4 regions of the Guyparkeria sp. SB14A genome follow, and region 2 is predicted to be linked to each of the others. Evidence: predicted binding sites of a transcription regulator. Region 2 holds the regulator's gene; each other region holds the start of a gene.
What was found. The regulator sigma-54, encoded in region 2, starts transcription at its own class of promoters, with help from an activator protein. The targets are predictions, from matches to a motif close to TGGCANGNTNCNTGCTT.

Region 1 (5,631 bases), on a different contig from region 2:
TGGCCAACCAGCTTATCTCAACGGCTCGTCTCGATGGGATGTGATTAGCCCCGTGCCGGCCGGCCGACCATCTTTTTCAGTCGGTCGAGATCCTCGACAAAGGTCTCGCCGGTCGCGTTGCCGTCGAAGGTCGCCTTGAGCACGGCGCGGGCCCAGCTGGGCAGGTTCTCGGCAACGCGGTAGAACACCCAGGTCCCGTCACGTCGCACGTCGGTGATCCCGGCGTCGCGCAGGTGCGCCAGGTGCCTGGAGATCTTCGGCTGGCTCAGCGCCAGCGCCTCGGTCAGTTCGCAGACACACAGCTCGCCTTCGCGCAGCAGTAGCATGAGGCAGCGCAAGCGGGTGGTGTCACCAAGGGCTCGGAAAAGGGCCTCGGGCGGCATGGCGGTCTCTCTGATTTCTGATGTCATTAATAGGGCTGATCATTAACTACGGTCATTGTAACCCGGCCTGACATTGCTTCGCATTCAGGTAAGCAGGGCGTTGGCGATTGCCTACAATGAAGAGGGCAAAACCGCACAGGAGTTCCGTAATGAAGTGGGATCACATCGCAGGCAACTGGCGTTCGTTCATCGGATATGCCGAGGAATACTGGGGCAAGATCACCGGTGACGAGTTCGCGGTGCTCGAGGGCAAGAAGGACGAGCTGATCGGCAAGATCCAGTCACGTTACGGCGTCAGCGAGCAGGAGGCCCGTGAGCAGATCAAGGAATTCCAGAAGCGGATGAAGGAGGAACTGGGTCCCGAGGGCGTGCCGAAGAAGTAGACCGAGTCTTCCGCCGTGCTCGGTGATGATCGCGCCCCACATGAAAAACGCCCCGCAATGCGGGGCGTTCGTTGTTCGGTGGCCGGGGAGGGTCCCGGCCCGGCGACAGCGTTTACACGCTGTAGTACATGTCGAACTCGACCGGGTGCGTGGTCATCCGCAGCAGCTGGACTTCCTCGCCCTTGAGCTCGATGTAGGCGTCGATCAGGTCGTCGGAGAAGACGTCGCCGCGGGTCAGGAACTCGCGGTCCTCGTCGAGAGCCTTGAGCGCCTCGTCCAGCGAGAAGGCCACCTCGGGGATGTTCTTCTCTTCTTCCGGCGGCAGGTCGTAGAGGTTCTTGCTCGCGGCCTCGCCCGGGTGGATCTTGTTCTGGATGCCGTCGATGCCGGCCATCAGCATCGCCGCGAAGGCCAGGTACGGGTTGGCGGTGGAGTCCGGGAAGCGGAGCTCGACGCGGCGCGCCTTCGGGTTGGAGACGAACGGGATCCGGATGGACGCCGAGCGGTTGCGGCTGGAGTAGGCCAGCTTGACCGGTGCCTCGAAGCCCGGGACCAGGCGCTTGTAGCTGTTGGTCGACGGGTTGCAGAAGGCGTTCAGGGCGCGGGCGTGCTTGATGATGCCGCCGATGTAGTACAGCGCCATTTCCGACAGACCCGCGTAGCCGTCACCCGAGAACAGGTTCTTGCCGTCCTTGGTCATCGACTGGTGGACGTGCATGCCCGACCCGTTGTCGCCGACGATCGGCTTGGGCATGAAGGTGGCGGTCTTGCCGTAGGCGTGCGCGACGTTGTGGATCACGTACTTGAGGTCCTGGACCTCGTCGGCCTTCTTGACCAGCGTGTTGAACGCCACGCCGATCTCGCACTGGCCGGCGGTGGCGACTTCGTGGTGATGGACCTCGACGTTCTGGCCCATTTCCTCGAGCACCAGGCACATCGCCTGACGGATGTCGTGCAGGGAGTCGACCGGCGGGACCGGGAAGTAGCCGCCCTTGACGCCCGGGCGGTGGCCCATGTTGCCGTCCTCGTAGACGCGCTCGGCGTTCCAGGCGGCTTCCTTGGAATCGATCTTGACGAACGAGCCGGACATGTCCGAGCCCCAGCGGACGTCGTCGAGGATGAAGAACTCGTTCTCCGGGCCGAACAGCGCGGCGTCGGCCAGGCCCGATGCCTGGATGTAGGCCTCGGCGCGACGGGCGACCGAGCGCGGGTCGCGGTTGTAGCCCTGCATGGTGTCCGGCTCGATGATGTCGCAGACCACGATCAGGGTCGGCTCTTCGGAGAACGGATCGATGTTGGCGGATTCCGGGTCCGGCATCAGGATCATGTCCGAGGCGTTGATGCCCTTCCAGCCGGCGATCGACGAACCGTCGAACATCACGCCGTCCTCGAAGGTTTCTTCATCGATGTGGCCGGCCGGGTAGGTGACGTGCTGCTGCTTGCCCAGCGTGTCGGTGAAGCGGAAGTCGACGAACTTGACGCCGTGTTCTTCCATCATGGTCATGACTTTGTTGGTCGCGTTGGACATGGAATCCTCCGATGAACGTTGAATCTCGAATGCGGCGGGCGTGAGATCGCGCGGCATGCTGCCGACATGATCCGCCGATGCCCGGCTTGGTGCAAGAAAAGCAGAAACCGTGCCTGTTTACGGTGAGCGCGCCGGGGTGGGTTCCGCCGGCCATCGCCCCCGGCGTGCGCCCGGGGTGGTTTGAGCTAAGTGGTTGTTGTCAGGCGGTCTCTCGTGACTCGGATTTGCGGTCGATCTGGCGCGTGGAGAGACGGAGTTGGCGAGGGGTGCGCACCATGGCCGAATATATGCACCGTAGCAGTGCATTGGCTTGATTGGCAGCCCCTTTATGGTGCACTGGATCGGCGCGATGTCGTCGGCAGGCTATCGAGCGACGGAATCACGGGCCGCGGACTCGCCGGGTGGTAGGGGCAGTCCGTGGCCAGACAGGCCATGCCGTGGCGGCACTCCCGGGCGCAGGCCAGCAGGGCAAGCTGACGGCAGAGTGCGGCCTGGCCCGACGGGCGCCGGTCGAACAGCGCGGCGGTGGACAGCTTGCCCTCGGCAATGAAACGGTCGAGTTCGGCATAGCGAAACCGGGCGATCTCCCGGTCCCCGTCGGGCGAGGCGACCACGATCTGATCGGCCTTTTCCCCACAGTGGTGCAACAGCTGCATGGTGGTGGCCTCCCGGTTGGTTCTGGGCGAGCGCGTGCGTTGAGCGGCATGGGATTGGAATGATAACGATTCCCGTTTGCGCCAACAAGCCTGCCCGTCGCGAGCCTGGCCGCTGCCGTTACCAGGGGATCGTGGTGCCGTCGATGTCGATGAACCGACCCCGGTCGGCCTCGGTCAGGCCGGCCATGTTGCGACGTAGCCCCGCGGCGCTCTGGGCGGTGGTGATCTCGGCGTGGGGGCCGCCCATGTCGGTCAGCACCCAGCCCGGGTGCAGGGCGACGACGTTGATGCCGAGCGGTTCGAGGTCGATCGAGGCGCTCTTTATCACCGCGTTGACCGCCGCCTTGCTCGAACGATAGATGTAACCGCCGCCCGAGCCGTTGTCGCCCATGGAGCCGACCTTGCTCGACAGGATGCCGATCTTCTTCTCGCCGCTGCGCGCCACCTGCTCGACGAAGGCCTGCATGATCAGCATCGGGGCGATGCTGTTGATGCGGAACACCTCCAGCCAGGCCTCGACGTCCTGGACGTTACCGAAGGCCACGCCGCGCGGGCCGTAGATGCCGGCATTGTTGATCAGCCAGTCGATCGATTCGTCCGCCAGTCGATCGGACAGCGCCCGGATGGCCTCGGCATTCCCGACGTCCAGGGCATGCAGTTGCAGGGTGTCCGGATGGTCGACGGCCAGCGCCTTGAGCTCGGCCGATCCCTTCGGATCGCGCGCGGTGGCGTGTACGCGCCAGCCGTCCTCGAGCAGCTGGCGGGCCAGTTCCAGGCCGATGCCTCGGTTGGTGCCGGTGATCAGGGCGGTTTTCATGCGCGTGCCTCCTGTGTATTCGGGTAGTGGGTGATCGTCATTCGGCCAGCCGGAACACGAGCTGGCCTTCCTCGACCTGGACGGACTCGACCCCGTCGGCAAGCGACTGCCAAAAGCCCGGTTGGCCCCCGAATTCCGCGACCAGTTCGACGCCCTTGAGCCCACCGATCCAGGCGTTGGGTAGCGGCACGCCCCACAGGCTCACGCCGGTCACGACCACCGCCAGTCGCGATCCGTTCGGTGTCGGCACTTGTCGCACCTCCGCGCCGGCATTCAGGCGCAGCGTCTGTCCGCCCATGATCGGGAAGTCCGGCGGCAGCGGCACCAGGAGCTTGACGCTGACCAGGTCCTCGGAGAGGTCGATTGCCAGGCGCCGTGCCATCGCCGGGTCGCGGGCGATGATGGCGTTGAGCTCGCGTTCATCGAACTGCACCTCGCGCGGGGCGTCCTGCTCGCGGTAGGCCTCGGGCTTGAGTCGCCCCTGGGCATCGAACTCCTCCGGGCGGGCTGCGAACCGATCGCCGGCCGGGGGCGGGGTGCGTTCGGTCTGCACGCCAATGGCGGCGAGCTTGTCGTCGAGCCGCTGTTGTTCGGTTGCATCGAGCTCGACCGGCTCGAACGGTGACGGGAACAGGAAATACCGCACCGCGACCGCGCCCAGGGCGAGCGTGACGACCATCGTGCCGACGACAATGAGGCTCACGCCCAGGCAGCCGACGCCCCGTTTCGGCTCAGGCACGTGGGCTGGCGATGCGCCTTGGTCGTCGTCCGGTGTCCGTGGTGGCTGGTTCATGCGGCCCCTCCTGCGTGCATCGCCGGCAAGCGTAGCACGCGGGCAGTTCAGTGGACTTTACCGGCCCCGGGGCGCGAGCTGGCGGACCGCGCTGGCCAATACCAGTAGCGTGGCGACCAGTACCGCGGCGAAGGGTTGGTCGAACATCAGCGCAAGGGCAAAGGCGGCCAGGTAGCCGATCACTCCGATGCCGACGGCCAGTCGGCTTGCCTGGCGCCAGTCGGTCGCGCAGCGGAACGCCGCCCAGGCGGGCAGTAACACCAGGGCGAAGGTGGCCATCAGGCCGATGGAGAGGGTGCCGGCGGCCAGCAGGGCGGCGAGCAGCAGGTCGGTGATGAGTGCGAGTCGGCGGCGCCGGGATCGCTCGGCCGCATCCGCGGGCGGGAGCAGGCGGGTGGCCAGCTCCAAACGGTCGATGCGTCGGCGCAGGGCAAGGGTCAGTCCCAGCAGCACGACCGCGGCGCCCAGTTCGATTGGGCCCGTGAAGTAAAGTTGCCCCTCGATTACCTGACGGGCCAGCGTCTCGCCCAACGGGCTGTTGGCCGCGATCAGCAGCGTGATTGCCCAGCCGGCCAGGATCAACCAGCCGTAGGCGGAGTTGCCGGCGCCGGGGATGTGACGGCCCAGCATGCCCAGCATGGCGGCGACCAAGGCCCCGGGCAGTGACGGCAGGGAGAGCGCCAGCGCGATCACGGCCCCTGCGCCGGCGAGATGGGCCACGGCCAGCGCGGCCAGCCATTCCTCGCGCAGCCGCAACCACACCCCGGCGATCGGCAGCAGCACGGCCAGCGCCAACCCGGTAAGAAACGGCAGGCCGAACAGCTCGGTCATGTCCGTCCCGCCGGCATGGTCACCTGGCGCTGGCAACCGAGGGCAAGCAACTCCGGGTCGTGGCTGACCAGCAGCAGGCCGCGGTGAGTCGGCCGGTCGCGCAGTAGGCGGTGTAGCTGGGCGCGGGCGCCTGCATCGAGGTTGTTGCTCGGCTCGTCGAGCAGGACAAGGTCGCCCGGGGCGGTCAGGCCCGCCCAGACGCGCAGCAGCTGGCGCTGCCCGCCGCTCATGGCATCGAGG
Region 2 (5,631 bases):
AGGTCGGTGACGCGGCGACGCGCGGCATTCAGCAGGTCGATCGGGTCGTCGTCCTGACGCACGTCGAGGTGCTCGAGCCGGGTGGGCAGACGTTCGAGCATGTCGGTGGCCGTCTCGATCAACTGGCCCCCGATATCGTTGTGACAAATCAGCAGGATTCCGACGGTCATTGCGGGAGTGATTCCTCAATCGCGCTCGGCAAAGCGTGCATCATACCGAAAAACCGGCGCGGGGCAGGGCGGCTGACCGCATGGCCTCAGTGGTTGCCGAGATCACGGTGTCGAACCACCAGGTTGGCGAACGCCGGTCGCAGGTCGCGAGCGATCTGCTCGACCAGGTAGACCGAGCGATGCTTGCCGCCCGTGCAGCCGATCGAGCAGGTCAGATAGCTGCGATCGCTGCGACTTGCCTGGGTGAGCATGTGGGCGAGGAATTCACCGATGCGGGTGCGCGTCTCGTGGGTGACCGGGTGTTGCTCCAGGTATTCCACCACGGCCTGGTCGAGCCCGCTGTGCGGTCTGAGCGAGGTGTCCCAGTGCGGGTTGGGCAAAAAGCGCACGTCGAAGAGAAAGTCCGAATCCAGCGGGATGCCGAACTTGAAGCCGAACGACTGGATCAGGATTCGGGGCCCGGCCTCCTTCTCGCCGATCAGACGAGAGCGCACGTCCTCGCGCAGCTGGTGGACCGTGGTCAGGCTGGTGTCGATGACCAGGTCCGCGTAGGCGCGAATCGGCATCAACAGCTGTCCCTCGCGCGCGATCGCCTCGACCAGGTTCTCGATCTGGTAGGAGAGCGGGTGGCGCCGCCGGGTCTCGGAAAACCGGGTGATCAGGCGTTGCCGGTCGGCCTCGAGGAAGAGGCTGCTGATCTCGAGTTGCGGCAGACGCTCCTTGAGGCGGTCGATCCGGTCGGGCAGGTTCGCGAGCGACTTTTCGGGGGCGCGGGCATCGATGCTGATCGCGATGCCGCGGGCGACGATGCCGCCTTCGAGGTAACTCTCGGCCAGGTGATCGAGCAGGTCGGGCGGCAGGTTGTCGATGCAGTAGAAGCCGCTGTCCTCGAGCGCGGCCAGTGCCACGGACTTGCCGGAACCGGACTGGCCCGTCACGAGTATCAGCCGGGGCACGGCACGGTTCATGACCAGGGCTCCGGCTTTTCATCGGGCCGGGCGGGGATCACGCCCCCGGCGAACAGCTTGGCGATCCGCGGGCTGGTCGGCTGGCCGCCACGTTGGCGTTCGAGGTTGCGCTGGCGCACGATCGTCTCCAGCAGCACGGCGAGGTTGCGACCCGGGGCCACCGGCAGCCGCCACACCGGGATGCTTTGTCCGGCGACCCGCTCGTTGCCCCGGTCGCCGAACAACCGTTCGTCGGCGCCGATGCGCCGGCCGGCATCGGCGGGGTATAGGTCGACGATCAGGCGCAGGTACTTGCGTGCCTTGAGCGCGTTGCTGCCGAACAGCTCGCCGATATCCACGATGCCGATGCCACGCACCTCCAGCAGGCCGAACAGGCGATCGGGGCAGGAGCCGGTCACTTCCTCGCCGTGGGCCATGAAACAGGGGGCGTCGTCCGCCACCAGCCGATGCCCGCGGCTGAGCAGCTCGAGTGCCACCTCGCTCTTGCCGATGCCGGCCGCCCCCCGGATCAATACACCCAGCCCGCTGATCTCCATGAACACTCCGTGACGCCAGTCCTCGTCGGTGCGGCCGCAGAGGCGACGCAGGCGACGGGCAATCGTCTCGTCGTCCTCGTGCGTGCTCAGGATGTGGATTTCGGCCGTCGTGCTCGGCGCGGCGGCGTGGCGGTCGAGCCAGTCGGTCAGCACGTCGGCGTGGGCCTGGCTGAGGATGATCACCCGGGGGGCGCTGATCGCCGAGACTGGACCGTTGGCGCGCTCGAGGCATTCCTCGCCACATTGCAGGTAGTGGCGTAGCGAAGGTGAAATCAACGCGACGCGCGTTGGGATCCACGGGTTGGCCGGGCCGAGCAGGCGCTGATCGTCGGCGACCGGGGCGTCCCAGTCGGCCGGCAGTGCCTGCTGCCAGTCGGCGTCACCCGCATTGGAGGGGAGGTGTTGGTAGGTGAAACTCGGGATCATGGCCTGCCCGTTCGAGAGCCGATGGTCGGGCCTGGGCCCGGCTTAGGGAAGGTCTGCGCGAATCCGATGCCACTCTGGCTTGGCGAGCCGTTCGTGATCGAGGCGCGATGTCGCCGGCGTACCGGTGGTCACGTCAAGACATCGTAACGCGGAGCACGGGCGGCTCGACAAGCCCCGCTCTGCGCGCCTTGGGTCGGGCACCTGCGGTGTTGCCGTCCTTGGAGAGAGAATAACTCTTCCGCGGCGGACGGTCGCCTTGTATCTGCCCGACCCAAGGCGCGCAGAGCGGTATCGGATTCGTGCAGACCTTCCCTTAGCTCGCGGTCGCTTCCGCGCTGTCCTTGAGCCACTCTACCATCAGTGCCTGGACACGCTCGGCGCTCTGCGCCTCCATGAGGGTGTCGCGCTCGTCGGCATCGTTGAGGTGGCGTGCCAGGCGGCCGAGAATCTCCAGGTGTTGCTCCGGGCAATCCTCGGGGATGACCAGGCCGATGACCAGGGTGACCGGTGCGCCATCGGGGGCACCGAAATCGACGCCTTCGCGCAGCCGGATCAATGCGCCACGCGGGGTCAGGATGTCGTCGACCCGGCCGTGGGGGACGGCGATGCCATGACCGATTGCCGTGCAGCCCAGCCGTTCGCGGGCGACCAGCGCCTCGAAGATGCGGGTGGCCTGTTGGCCACCGAGTTCGTCGTCGGCGAGCAGGCCGGAGAGCACCTCCAGAACCCGCTTGCGGCTCTGGTACAGCTCGTCGATCCGGATGTGGTGGATCGGAAACAGCTCGGCAGTATTCATTAAGCACCCTGTCGGTCGACGGTCCGCGAGGATCGCTCGCGGGTCGGGGCGGGAATGGTTGAATCGGCGCGCATCATAGCGTGTTGCGCCTGCGGTGCAACACCGATCCGGACGAGACGGAGGCCGTTGTCGGTCGGCTTCCTTCCGTCAGCCCGCCGGCGATCATGCCGGCGGGGCCAGCTCAGCGGTGGCTGGTCAGCTTTTCCTTGTGCTTGACGATCTGCCGGTCGAGCTTGTTGATCATGGCGTCGATGGAGGCATACATGTCGTCGGTGACGGCCTCGGCGTGCATGTCCTGCCCGCTGACATGGAGGTTGGCCTCGGCCTTCTGGGCTTCCTTGCGCTCGATAGTCAGGATGACGTGGATATCCACCAGCTTGTCGAAGTGACGCTCGAGGCGCGTGAACTTGTCGTGGACGTGGGCCTTGAGTGCCTCGGTGACGTCGACGTGATGACCGGTGATGTCTATCTGCATGTGCCGCTCCTTAATAAGTGCGTTATATCAGTCGCTTGCGGTCTGTTGACGAGGCAATTCCCATCGCCTCGCGGTACTTGGCGATCGTGCGTCGCGCGACGTCGATCCCCTCGTCTCCAAGCATGGTCGCAATCTTGGCGTCGCTCAAGGGCTTCTTGGGATTTTCTTCCTCGACGAGCTTCTTGATGCGGGCGCGGATGGCGGTGGCCGAACATTCGCCCCCGTCACTGGTGCCGACGTGGCTGGAGAAGAAATACTTGAATTCGAACACGCCCCGCGGGGTGAGCATGTACTTGTTGGTGGTGACCCGGCTGACCGTCGATTCGTGCAGTTCGAGTGTCTCGGCGATCTCGCGCAGCACCAGCGGTTTCATCGCGATCTCGCCCTGCTCGAAGAACTCGATCTGGCGCCGCACGATCTCCCGCGCCACGTTCAGCAACGACTCGTTGCGGCTCCTCAGGCTCTTGATGAACCAGCGGGCCTCCTGGAGGTGGTTGCGGATGTAGGTCGCGTCCTTGCCGCGGCTGGAGCGGTCGATGAGGCTGGCGTAGGTCTGGTTCACGCGCAGGCGCGGGGCGATTTCGGGGTTGAGGTCGACATGCCAGCCATCCTCGCGGTGGGTGACGATCACGTCCGGCTTGATGTAGTCGGCGGCGGTGTCGCCGATCGACAGCCCCGGGCGGGGATCGAGCACCTGGATCAGGCGGAGGGCGGCCTCGAGCCGCTCGCGGCTGATACCCAGCCCCTTGATCACCTGCGGCAGCTCGCGCCGGGCGATGGCCTCGAGCCAGTCGTCCTGGAGCAGGGCGCGGGCATCGTCGGCCGCCGGGTCGTCGGCGTGATGCTGGTCGATCTGGATGGTCAGGCATTCGGCCAGCGATCGCGCCGCCACCCCGACCGGGTCGAGCTGCTGAATGTAATGGAGCGTGGCCTCCACCTCCTCGGTGTCGATTCCCGGCAGGTCCTCGGCGAGCATGGCCACGATCTCGTCCAGCGGTTCCTCGAGATAGCCGGAGGGCTCAAGCGACTCGATCAGCGCGGTGGCGATGCGACGGTCGGTGTCCGAGAGGGAGGCGAGATGGACCTGGCTGAGCAGATGGTCGCGGAGGTTGTCCTCACCCGTCGATTGCGTGGCAAAGGGGTCGTAGTCCTCGCCCGGGGCGCTGGCGCTCAGGGCGGTGCTGCCGTCGGACTCGTAGTAGTCGTCCCAGGAAGAATCGACCACCAGGTCCTCGTCGGCCGACTTGTCCTTGCGATCCTCGAGCAGTTCCTCGCCGGCCTGGGCGCCGGGGTCCTGTTCCTCGGCGGTGGTCGCCTCGGTCGCCTCGTCCTCCTCGCGCTCGTCCTCGGCCACTTCCAGGAGCGGGTTGCTGTCCAGCGCCTGCTGGATCTCCAGGCTCAGCTCCAGCGTGGAGAGCTGCAGCAGGCGGATGGACTGCTGCAACTGCGGCGTCATGGCCAGCGACTGGCCCAGGCGAAGCTCGAGACCTGCCTTCATGCCGGCCATGTCGCGCCTCCGGGGGTCAAAACGAGGGTAGGGTGGGGACGAATCGTGGAAGCGGCAAACCGGGCGGGAAGCCAGGTCGGAGCCGGGGGGTAAGGGTGACGTGCGCACGCAATTTGCATGGCGTCGAGTTTAGCCGATCGATACCGCACTGTGCCAACGGTTTTGCCCGATCCGCCGCGCCGCTCGTCGGTCGAGCGGATCGCCATTTCGAACGAATGGTCCGGTGCAGGGTTTCCCTGGGGAAACTCTGCACGATTCGATGGCATCTCTGGCTCGCGGGTTTGTTCGCAATCGAGGCGCCGATCCGAAGACGGGCTTGCTGCCCGTCGAGGGACGGCAACGACGAGTGCGGGCAAATCCCGCGCGCCCCGTCCGGGCGGGCCTTCAAGGGCCCATCTGCGGCGTCGCGGGGTTCGTCCATGAACCCCGCCCTTCGGGCCGGCTTGCGCCGGCCGGATCGGCGTCCTGCCGATCCGGTTCAGCCCTTGTAAAGGGCGACGGCCCTTTACGGCGGACTGCGCCTTGCATCTGGACCCTTGGAGGTCCCGCAGAGACGTCATCGAATCGTGCAGAGTTTCCCTAGAGGGTGAAGTCCTGGCCGAGGTAGACGTCGCGCACCGACTGGTTGGCGAGGAGCTCGTCGGCCGTGCCGTGTGCCAGGATGCTGCCGTCGGAGACGATGTAGGCCCGCTTGCACACGCCGAGGGTCTCGCGGACGTTGTGGTCGGTGATCAGCACGCCGATGCCGCGGTC
Region 3 (5,631 bases), on a different contig from region 2:
GGTCTCGGTCACGGTGACCGGATTGGCACTGGCCGTGTCAAACGAACCATCCGTGTTGAACGTGACCGTCTGCTGGGTCATGTCCGCTACCGGCTGATCATCGATCTGGTAGTAGACATCCCATTCGTTGGGATTCCCCGTTTTCACGAAATAACTCGTCAGCGTGTGCGGATTCCCCAAAGAATCATAAATCCGCTGCGAGTTCGCCTGATTGTAGGAATCTGGGTCGTCAGGGTCGAAGGTAGTCACCGGAGGGGTTTCTGCCCCTGCAGGCAAGTTGAGGGACAGACTGCCTTCCGTAGTCGCCTGCGGGGCACCGGCCGCGACCGGCAATTGCACCGGGCTGGATGTCGCCAACGAGGTCGATTGCAGGGTGCCATTTTCGTTGACCGGCAACGCCTTCAGGAACTCACCCGCCTGGTTCACGAGATAACCATTCTTGTTCACGCCCAGTGCGCCGGCCCGACTGAATACCGACTCCGAACTGTCCAGCGACGGCTGGAAGGCAAAGAACCCCTGACCGGAAATGGCGAGATCGAGTGAGTTGTCGGTGAACTCGAGGTTGCCCTGCGCGAACTGCTGGGTCACCGCCTGGTTGATGACACCCTGCCCCACGGCGGTCTTGCTGTTGCCGAACGCGCTGACCGCATAGATATCGCCGAACTCGGCCCGCGACTTCTTGAAGCCGGTGGACTTGGCGTTGGCAATGTTGTTGCTCGTCACGTTCAGGTCTTTCTGCGCGGCGTTCAGGCCGCTGATGGAGGTATTGAACGACATGCTGCGTCCTCCGGTTTAATTAATGATTTCAACGACATCCGATAGCTTCACCGACGACAAGCCGTCGAGATTCAGCTCCGGACCATTCTTGGTCACGCCCACGCTGCTGATCACCGCCCCGACGTAGGTCTGGGGCGCCTGCCCCTTGCCGTCCACCGTGGCCGTCGCGTTCACCTTGTAGTTGCCCTCGGGCGCCATCCGCCCGTCCTTCAGTCGGCCGTCCCAGGAAAAGGACGGTCGATCCGATCCATCCACCGGCACGTCGATGGACTTGACCACCTGCCCGCTGGCGTTCGTGATCTCGACACTCATCTTCGAGGCACCGGTGGGCACGTCGACCGCGCCCAGAATCCCCGATGGTGCCGTGCTGCCATCCGCCTGTTGCATGTGGTACATCTGAGCCGTATCGCCCTTGACCATGGCGGCCTTGCCGACCAGTGACGAGGCCTGCATCACCTGGTTGGACTGCACCGATTCCTGGAAGCCGGAGACAGTCTCGTTCAATTGGGTAATGCCCTCGAGCGAGGAGAACTGAGCCATCTGCGCGACGAACTGGGTGTTGTCCATCGGCTTCATCGGGTCCTGGTTCTGCATCTGCGTGGTCAGCAGCTTGAGAAAATCCGTCTGATCGAGATTCTGCTTGTTCTTGCTCTCACCCTCACTGCTCTTGCGCGCGGCAAGCCCGAGGTCGGCGTAGATGTCGCTGTTCACGGAACTGGTCATGTCATGCCCCTTGCCGGTTTTCGGCCTTCACGTTCCGGCCTTACTGGCTCTGGCCAAGCTGCAGCGTGCGCATCGCGAGCTGCTTGGTCGTGTCCATCACCTGGACGTTGGTCTGATAGGTACGCGAGGCCGACAGCATGTTGACCATCTCCTCGACCGGGTTGACGTTCGAGCTGTAGACGTACCCATTCTCGTCGGCCAGCGGGTTGCCCGGATCATGCTTCGGCGCCGGCTGCGCCTGCGACTCGGTGATGCCCACCACCTTCACACCGCGCCCGCCATTGGCTTCGAGCACGGTCTGAAAGACCGGCTGTCTTGCCTTGTAGGCCTCTTCCGGCGAGGAGGCATCGACGTTGGCATTCGCCAGGTTTGATGCGGTGGTGTTCAGGCGCGTCGACTGCGCCGCCATCGCGGAGGAGGAAATATTGAAAACGTCGTACAAGCTCATGCTTCACCTGCCTTGACTGAAAAGTGTAGTTCGCGGAAATCCGGCGCGGTCATCACTGGCCACTCAGGGCCTTCTTGATGCCGGAAACACGACTGTTGAGAAACGAAAGCGTCGTCTGGTAACCCACCGCGTCCTGGGTAAAGCCCACTCGCTCCTTGTCGAGATCGACCGTGTTGCCATCCAGGGCGGGCGCATCCGGCACCGAAAACCCCTCACGGATCCCCGACGTCACGCCGCCGCCACCGATCTGGCGCGGATCCTCGGTCTTGAGGCGCCCGGCGCTACCGGCAGACGAGGACTTGCTCTGCAACGCGGTCTCCATCGCCCGATCGAACGACATCGCGCGCGCCTTGTAGCCCGGGGTGTCGGCATTGGCGATGTTCTCCGCGCGCATCTTGAGGCTGCGCTCCTGGAGAATCAGGGCATCGTCGTGGATGCCAAGCAGGCGGTCATTGATGATCGACATGAAAAAACCCTCGACACAATGTCAGTGCCGAGGGCTTATGCGATAAGCGTGCCAGTTTTTGAAACCGAGGCTTGATAGAGGGTGCGGGGAGCACCCAAGGAACCCAACCGGGATCAGCTCTTGAGTCGGTAGGCGGTGCCGCCGGTGGGCAGACGCTCGGGGGTGAAACGGTCGGAGAGTTGGGTAAGCGACTCCGAGGCGCCGAGGATCAGGTAGCCGCCGGGCACCAGGGTATCGGCGATACGATCGATGATCTTCGCCTTGGTGTCCCGCGAGAAGTAGATGAGCACGTTGCGACAGAACACCAGGTCGTAGCGACGGGCTTCCGGGCGCAGCTCGAGCAGATTGCCGACCCGGAACTGGGTGCGACGGCTGATCTGGGGCGCGACCTTCCAGCCGTCGGTCGCCTTGACGAAAAATTGACGCTTGCGCTCCGGCGACAACCCCCGCCCGAGCGACAGGTCATCGAACACCCCCCGGCGGGCCTTCTCGACCACCGCCTCGGAGATATCGGTGCCGACGATCTCGAGGTTGAACGGCACCCGCTGTTCCTCGGCGATGATGCTGATCGAGAACGCCTCCTGGCCGGTCGAGCAGGCCGCCGACCAGACCCGGTAGGTGGCCTTCTTCGCTGCCACCGCCTCGGGAAAGAACTTCTTCTCCAGCGCGGCAAAGGGGTAGCCATCGCGGAACCAGAGGGTTTCGTTGGTGGTCATGGCATCGACCACGTCGCGCGCGAGCATGCGATCCCGACGCGACAGGAGCGTCTCGATCAGGGATTCGACCGTCGAGTAGCCCTTCGACCGGGCGACGCGCGACAAGCGGGTTTCCACCAGGTACTGCTTGTCGCGGCTCAGCAGGATCCCGCTGTGCTGCTCCAGGAACGCGCAGAACCGGTCGAAGGTTTCGGCCTTCATGCCGCGGCTCAAGCCTCGTCCACGGCGTGGTGCACCTCATGGCGGCGAAGGGCGTCACCCACGACCCGGGCAAGGTCATCCGGGTGGAACTTGGGAATGAAGCGATCGGCCCCCACCTGCTTGACCATCTTCTCGTTGAACACCCCACTGAGCGAGGAGTGCAGGATGACGTAGATCCCCTTGAGGGCCGAGTCCTGGCGAATCAGCGAGGTCAGCGTGTAACCGTCCATGGTGGGCATCTCAATGTCGGAGACGACCATGGCCAGCCGCTCGAGCTGCTCGGGCTGCTTTTCCTTCCAGCGGCGCAGCGTGTCGATCGCCTCCTGCCCGTTCTTGGTCACGACGGACTTCAGGTGCATCTGCTCAAGCGTGCTTTCCACCTGCTTGCGCGCGACCACCGAGTCGTCGACCACCAGCACCAGGTCCGAGCCCTTGGCAATCTCGCCGTACTCGCCGATCACGTCGTCGGAGACGGTATCGGCCACGCCAACGACGCGCGCGAAGATCTGCTCGACGTCGATGATCTCGACCAGCTGCTTGTCGATTCGCGCCACGGCTGTGAGGAAATTGGAGTTGTTGGTCCCGCTCGGCGGGGTCAGCACTTCCTTCCAGGAGAGGTTGACGATCCGATCGACCGAGTGCACCAAAAAGCCCTGCACGGCACGGTTGTACTCGGTGATGATGACGAAGGCGTTTTCCACCTGCTCGTCGGTCATGCGGCCCTTGCCGATCGCCTCCGACAGATCGATGACGGTGATGGTATGGCCACGCACATCGGCGATCCCGCGAATCGAGCTGTCCGAATGCGGCACGTCGGTCAGCTTGGGGCAACGGATTACCTCGCGGACCTTGAAGACGTTGATCCCGAACCGCTGATCGTTACCGAGGCCGAACACCAGCAATTCCAACCGGTTGCGACCGGCGAGCTGGGTGCGGGAATCGACGGATGACATCACGTTGCTTTTCACGGCTAGTCCTGTCCTGGTGACGCGGAATGTGGCGGGAACACGATTGGTGTTCGTTATTAAACCGGCGTATCGGCGCGACGGGCGCAATCTTTAGCGTCTCATCGCATCCCTTCCCACAACGGCGCTGGCTATCGCCGCACCAATATTGAAAAGGGGTAAGGGCATGGTAGCGCAGTCGACCACCGGTTGCCCCACGCAACCGCCCGGGCCTCCGGACGCGCGCCGGTTCATACGGCTGGCATGGTAAGTGCTTGCTACGTCGATGCAAGGCAAACCACAGCCCGAGGACGTAACGGTTTACAGATGAGTCGTCTTAACTCACACATCAAAGCAACCCGCCACGCCCGCGCCGCCAACCGGATGAGCGGCATGCTGTTGTCCGCCCTGCTCCTATTGGCGCCGACACTGCTCCAGGCGGCGCCGGGCGAGCCGCCGGAGACCGTCCAGGCCCAGGTCGGCCAGGCCATGGACGCGTTCCTCGCGGCCCAGGGCAGCGGGAACGACCGCCTGACGCTGCGCGCCGGGCGCCTCGACCCGCGGCTGCGCCTGGGGGTGTGCGATCAGGCGCTGGAAATCAACGAGGGCCGCCCACTGAATCTCAATCGGGGACGCCAGACGGTGAAGGTCAGTTGCCACGGCTCCTCGCCCTGGCGCATCTACGTCCCGGTCGAACTCACCCGGCGACAGCAGGCCGTCGTCGCGGCCCGGCCGTTGTCTGCCGGCGACGTGCTATCTGCCGAGGACCTCGACCTCGCCACCGTGGACGCCAATCGCGCGCGTCGGCAGTACTACACCGACCCCGCGGAACTTATCGGCATGGTGGCCACCCAACCGCTACAATCGGGTCAATTGGTCACCGCCCACAACCTCGGCATCAATGCCGTGGTCGAACGCGGCGACATCGTCGCCATCCAGATCGGCCGGGGCGGTTTCGTGGTGGGCTCGACTGGCGAGGTGCAGGGTCGCGCTGGCGTCGGCCAGCGGGTGAAGGTGAAGAACACCGGCTCGGGCAAGGTGATCGAGACGGTCGTGATCGACAGCCGCACCGTCGAGGCGATCGGCGGCTGACGCCACACCCCGTCACGACGAACGGGAAACGTACGAACCTCGCCCCGCAGACGTATTTCAGTCGGGGCTAAAGTTTTCCGCCCACCGGCCGATGTTCAAGGGCGAAGGCGATTTTACGTTAACCTAGACGCCTGCCAGCCCGGCCCGTGCCGCGGCGCGGACACATCGTCCGAGACAGGAAGGATCAAGCATCATGGCAAACGAAATCAACGGCTTTGGCCCGCGCAACCTGGGCCCGAACGGGTCAGTGGACTCGTCCCGCGG
Region 4 (5,631 bases), on a different contig from region 2:
CGGCTTCGAGGAAGGTCGGGTCTACAACGGCTTTCGTCACATCTACCCGTTGCTGCACGAAGGCGAGTTCGTGGGCTCGGTCGAGGCCTCGTTCTCGTTTCGCACCTTCCTGCTCCACCACGTCGATCTCGATGCCAGCCTGTATCGGCTGATCCTGCCGCAGTCGCTGGTCGACTCGACGGTCTGGAGCGAGCCGCGCGAACGCTACTACGCGGGCACCCCGCTGCATCCGGACTACCTGCGTGACAAGGAGGCCGATCCCTTCAGCAACCCGGCCCTGTTGCCGCCGGCGGGCAACTGGAGCGAATCCGAGGTGGACGCGCTGGAAGCCGCCGTGGCCGATCGAGCCGCGGAGAAGCTTCCCGAGGGGCGGGCGTTCTCGCTGGTCACGCTTGCCCCCAGCCCGGTGGTGATCTCGTTCCTGCCGGTCGAGAACACGCTCGGCGACTCGGCGGCCTGGATCATGCGTTTTCAGCGGGCGCCCGAGGCGGCGGTCTCGTGGGGCTGGATGTGGCTCAAGATCGCGATCGCCCTGGGCTTGTTGCTGCTGGTCATCGCAACCCTGCTGGTGCTCGATCGGCGGGATTACCTCGGCAACCGCGCGCGGGCGCAACTGCTTGCCGATCTGCACGAGGAACACCAACGTCTCCAGCAGGCGCAGTGGATCGCCCGTTTGGGCAGCTGGGAATCGGACGGCCCGAATGGCGAGATCCGTTGGTCGGACCAGGTGTACGACATCTTCGGGGTCTCTCCGGGATCCTTCCGACCCACCCACGAGTCGTTCATGGCGTTGGTGCACCCGGCCGACCGCGACCGGGTGGCCGAGGCCGCCGAACACTCGTTCGCCACCGGCGCTCCCTACGTGATCGAGCATCGCATCCTGCGCCCGGACGGGCAGGTGCGCCACGTGCTGGAGCGCGGCGTGGTGGAGACCGGCGCAGATCGCCGCGAGCGCATGATCGGCACCGTTCAGGACGTCAGTGAGCAGCGTGCGCTGGCGGAAAGCCGACTGGAATCCGAGGCGATCATCGAGTCGGCGCACGAGGCGATCTTCGTCTGCGACACCGAGGGGCTCGTGCAACGTTGCAACGCCTCGTTCCGGCGACTGGTCGGCGTGGACGAGACGCAGTCCACGTCCCTGCACGTGCAGACGATCTTTGCCAGTACCGCTCGCGACGATGCCGTCGACCTTCCCGCCGCCTGGCGCGAGGCGCGGGAACAGGGCTCCTGGGAAGGCGAACTGATGCTGCTCGATCGGAAACGGGGCGAGCGCACGCCGGTGTTGCTCTCGCTGACGGCACTGACCCTCGACTGGGGGGAACGCCGGCTGGTCGGGCTGTTCAGCGACATCAGCGACATCCACGATCGCGAGCGGCGCATGTGGTACCGGGCCCATCACGATCCGCTCACAGGCGCGGCCAACCGGGTGCTGTTCCACGAGCGCCTGACTCGCGCGATCGCCGAGGCCGAGCGCCACGGCGACCTGGTCGCGGTGCTCTACCTCGACCTGGACGACTTCAAGCCGATCAACGACACCCATGGCCACGACGTGGGGGACCAGGTGCTGGTCACCCTGGTGCGTCGGCTGCAGGAGGCGACACGCGAGACCGACAGCGTGGCGCGTCTCGGTGGCGACGAATTCGCGGTGCTGGTTGTGCGTCCGGCCGATGCCGAGGACGTACGCACCGTCGCCGAAAAGCTCGGCGAGGTGGTCGAGCGGTCGATCACGCTCGACGGGCTGACCGTGCGGGTTACGGTCAGTATTGGTTCGGCGGTCTACCCGACCGACGGCACGACGCCGGAGGCCTTGCTGCAGGCCGCCGACGAGGCCATGTACCAGCAAAAGGCCCGGTAACGCGCTGGCGTCACCGGGCCTTCGATCGACGCCCGGATGCCCGGGCGGCCTGCATTGGCGTTGGGTCCGTGCCGGACCGGGTGTCGAATCAGCTTCCGTTGGGCGGGGTGGCGCTGATGCGATGGATCGACAGGTCCGCGCCCTCGAACTCCTGTTCTTCGGTCAGGCGGATGCCGACGCTGCGCTTGAGCAGCCAGTAGACGAGAAAGCCGCCGGCCAGCGCGATGGAAACGCCCACCGTGGTGCCGATCAGCTGCGAAACCAGGCTCACGCCGCCCATGCCGCCAAGCGCCTCCAGCCCGAAGATGCCGGCGGCAATCGCGCCCCAGGCGCCGCACAGCCCGTGCAGTGGCCACACGCCCAGCACGTCGTCGATCTTCCAGCGGTTCTGGGTGAGGATGAACGTCGCGACGAACAGGGCACCGGCAATCGCGCCGATCGCGAGTGCGCCCAGCGGGTGGACGATGTCCGAGCCAGCGCAGATGGCCACCAGCCCGGCCAGCGGACCGTTGTGGACGAAGCCCGGGTCATTGCGACCGACGAACAGGGCGGCGAGCACGCCGCCGACCATCGCCATCAGCGAGTTGAGCGCGACCAACCCCGAGACCGCCTCGACCGACTGGGCCGACATGACGTTGAACCCGAACCAGCCCACGGTCAGGATCCAGGCACCCAGGGCGAGAAACGGGATGCTCGACGGCGGGTGGGCGGCCATGCCGTGCTTGCCGTAGCGCCCGCGACGCGCCCCCAGCAGCAAGACCGCGGCCAGGGCGATCCAGCCGCCCATGCCATGCACCACCATGGAGCCGGCGAAGTCGTGGAAGCCGGCCCCGAAGGTGGATTCCAGCCAGCCCTGCAGGCCGAACCGGCCGTTCCAGACCATGCCCTCGTAGACCGGGTAGATGAACGCCACGATCAGGAAGGTCGCCGCGAGCACCGGGTAGAACTTGGCCCGCTCGGCGATGCCGCCGGAGACGATGGCCGGGATGGCGGCGGCGAAGGTCAACAGGAAGAAGAACTTCACCAGCTCGTAGCCGTTGCCGACATTGAGCTCGGCGGCCGCGGCGTAGAAGTCCATCCCGTAGGCGATCGAGTAGCCGATGAAGAAGTAGGCGATCGTCGCGACGGCGAAATCGGCGATGATCTTGACCAGGGCGTTGACCTGGTTCTTCTCGCGCACCGTGCCCACCTCGAGAAAGGCGAAGCCGGCGTGCATGGCCAGCACCATGGCCGCACCGATCAAGAGAAAGAAGGTGTTCGCACCGTCCTGAAACGTTTCCATCGAAGTCTCCGGTCTGAAGGGTTGCTTGCACCATAGGCAGGAATCGTTCCATGGCCACATGCCGCATTAAGGGGCAGTCGACCGGCAACGAATGCGTCTCTCTGGTGCAGAGACGCCCATGCATGCACAACCGGGGTGCAAAAACGGCGGCGGGCGTCGTTCGATAGTGCATTGACTATGCTCACCTGACCTCGTGTTCCATGACGGTTCCCGTCGGGGGTGAGCCATGACCGATTCAGACTGGAAATTCCGTCGCGAGACGATGGTTGAACACCAGGTGCGAGCTCGAGGCGTCCGATCACCCCAGGTGCTCGAGGCGATGCGGCAGGTGCCACGCGAGGCGTTCGTGCCGCAGGACCTGCGCGAGTTCGCCTACGAGGACACCGCGCTGCCGATCGCCGCCGGTCAGACCATTACCCAGCCCTGGGTGGTCGCGATGATGATCGAGGCGCTCGATCTCAAGGGGGGTGAGCGCGTGCTCGACATCGGTACCGGCTCGGGTTACGCCGCGGCGGTAGTCGCGCGGATCGCCGCCGCGGTGTACAGCATCGAGCGCATCGGGGAGCTCGCCACCCAGGCGCGTCGCGCGTTGAGCGACCAGGGGGTTGGGAATGTCGAGGTGCGCGAGGGCGACGGGTCGCTGGGCTGGCCCGAGGCGGCGCCCTTCGATGCAATCATGGTGGCCGCGGCGAGCCCCGGTGTCCCGGATCGACTCAAGCGCCAGCTGGCGATTGGCGGCCGATTGGTGATCCCGGTGGGTGAGGACGACGAGGCGCAGGAGCTGGTGCGGATCACGCGCCTGGGCGAGAACGCGTATCGCACCGAGGATCTGGCCGACGTGAGCTTCCTCCCGCTGTTGGGCGAGGCCGGCCGGGACGAGGCTCGCGCCCGTTCGCCGCGGGCCGGCCCGCGCACGATGTCGCCACGCGATCAGTCACTCGGTCGCCGCATGGCGGCGGTGGCCGAAGGGTTCGATGCGGTCGACGACCTGCCGCTGGACGGCCTGCTGGAGCGCATCGGCGACTCGCGTCTGGTGCTGATCGGCGAGGCCTCCCACGGCACCTCGGAGTTCTACCGCGCCCGCCAACGGATTACCCGGGCGCTGATCGAGGCGAAGGGGTTCGATTTCGTCGCCATCGAGGGCGACTGGCCCGATGCCGCCCGCATCGATCACTACGTGCGACACGCCGAGTACCCGCCATCCGAATGGACCGCTTTTGCCCGGTTTCCCACCTGGATGTGGCGCAACGCGGAGGTGCGCGGGTTCGTCGACTGGTTGCGCGAGCACAATGCCGATCGGGCGCCCGCCGATCGTGTCGCCTTTCACGGCCTGGACCTCTACAGCCTCTACAACTCGATCGCGGCCGTGCTCGACTACCTCGACGACGTCGACCCGGAGGCCGCCGCCGTTGCCCGGCAGCGCTACGGCTGCCTGACGCCCTTCGAACCCGACCCGGCCGACTATGCCCGGATGTCGCTGAGCCCAGGCTATGCCGGCTGCGAGCGACCGGTGGTGGCGATGCTGCGCGATCTGCAGCAACGTCACCGTCGGTACGCCGAGCAGGACGGCGACCGGTTCCTCGACGCGGTGCAGAATGCCCGCCTGATCGCCAACGCCGAGGAGTACTACCGCTCGATGTTCTACGGCTCGCGTAGTGCCTGGAACCTTCGCGATGGCCACATGTTCGAGACCCTCGAGGCGTTGCTGGCTCATCACGGCGAGGACAGCCGTGGCGTGGTCTGGGCGCACAACTCGCACGTGGGCGATGCACGGGCTACCGACATGTCGCGGCGCGGCGAATTCAATATCGGCCAGTTGTGTCGGGCCCGATTCGGCGAGGCCGTCTACTCGATCGGTTTCGGCACGGACACCGGCACGGTGGCGGCGGCCTCGAACTGGGACGAACCGATGGAGATCAAGACGTTGCGCCCGGCGTTGCCAGACAGCTACGAGCGTCTCTGCCACGAGACCGGTCGGGCCGGTTTCCTGTTGCCGCTGGGCCGGGGCGGCGACCCCCAGGTACGCCAGGGCTTGGCCGAGTCACGCCTGGAACGGGCGGTCGGGGTGATCTATCGTCCGGAAACCGAACGCGCCAGTCACTACTTTCACGCCGAGCTGCCGCGCCAGTTCGACGAGTACGTCTGGGTGGACCGCAGTCGGGCCGTGACGCCGCTGGACAGCCGAGCGCTCGAGGGTGCGGCTGATACGTATCCCTTCGGCCTGTGAGGCCCGGTCAGAACGTCGACAGGCCGGTCGCCTCCATCAGTCGGTAGCGCCAGTAACGCCACCACGAGTCGTCGGCGTACTCGGCAAAGGGCAGGCTGTGGTGCTCGCCGTTGGTGTTGCACCAGCGCGTATCGAAAAAGGCCATGGCCTCGCGGAGCGCCGGGTGATCGGGCGGGGCCTGCCATTCGACGTTGGTCTCCATGTTGAAGTTGTCGAGGTTGCGGCGGGTGAAATTCGCCGACCCGAGCAGCAGCCGACCGGAGCCAT

Region 1: a site for sigma-54 is predicted at 2,393-2,409, ahead of glnA (glutamate--ammonia ligase). Genes of this name have one in related genera too.
Region 3: a site for sigma-54 is predicted at 2,452-2,468, ahead of flgB (flagellar basal body rod protein FlgB). Genes of this name have one in related genera too.
Region 4: a site for sigma-54 is predicted at 3,172-3,188, ahead of FAZ79_RS08495 (ammonium transporter). Genes of this name have one in related genera too.

What each region holds. Positions count from the first base shown of each region.
Region 1 is NZ_SWAW01000007.1:69,539-75,169, reverse strand. It holds gene FAZ79_RS04800 (metalloregulator ArsR/SmtB family transcription factor) at 45-410, opposite strand; gene FAZ79_RS04795 (CsbD family protein) at 533-766, shown strand; gene glnA (glutamate--ammonia ligase) at 879-2,294, opposite strand; gene FAZ79_RS04785 (hypothetical protein) at 2,621-2,950, opposite strand; gene FAZ79_RS04780 (SDR family oxidoreductase) at 3,069-3,767, opposite strand; gene FAZ79_RS04775 (arginine N-succinyltransferase) at 3,805-4,560, opposite strand; gene FAZ79_RS04770 (metal ABC transporter permease) at 4,618-5,391, opposite strand; gene FAZ79_RS04765 (ATP-binding cassette domain-containing protein) at 5,388-5,631, opposite strand, start outside.
Region 2 is NZ_SWAW01000008.1:55,223-60,853, reverse strand. It holds gene FAZ79_RS05165 (PTS fructose transporter subunit IIA) at 1-170, opposite strand, end outside; gene rapZ (RNase adapter RapZ) at 257-1,138, opposite strand; gene FAZ79_RS05155 (hypothetical protein) at 1,135-2,100, opposite strand; gene FAZ79_RS05150 (PTS sugar transporter subunit IIA) at 2,414-2,896, opposite strand; gene raiA (ribosome-associated translation inhibitor RaiA) at 3,078-3,371, opposite strand; gene FAZ79_RS05140 (RNA polymerase factor sigma-54) at 3,394-4,869, opposite strand; gene lptB (LPS export ABC transporter ATP-binding protein) at 5,458-5,631, opposite strand, start outside.
Region 3 is NZ_SWAW01000005.1:89,931-95,561, forward strand. It holds gene flgE (flagellar hook protein FlgE) at 1-777, opposite strand, end outside; gene FAZ79_RS03690 (flagellar hook assembly protein FlgD) at 793-1,500, opposite strand; gene flgC (flagellar basal body rod protein FlgC) at 1,541-1,948, opposite strand; gene flgB (flagellar basal body rod protein FlgB) at 2,001-2,414, opposite strand; gene FAZ79_RS03705 (protein-glutamate O-methyltransferase CheR) at 2,528-3,331, opposite strand; gene FAZ79_RS03710 (chemotaxis protein) at 3,340-4,299, opposite strand; gene flgA (flagellar basal body P-ring formation chaperone FlgA) at 4,603-5,367, shown strand; gene flgM (flagellar biosynthesis anti-sigma factor FlgM) at 5,561-5,631, shown strand, end outside.
Region 4 is NZ_SWAW01000020.1:24,342-29,972, reverse strand. It holds gene FAZ79_RS08500 (diguanylate cyclase) at 1-1,855, shown strand, start outside; gene FAZ79_RS08495 (ammonium transporter) at 1,944-3,137, opposite strand; gene FAZ79_RS08490 (protein-L-isoaspartate(D-aspartate) O-methyltransferase) at 3,364-5,364, shown strand; gene FAZ79_RS08485 (phospholipase D family protein) at 5,372-5,631, opposite strand, start outside.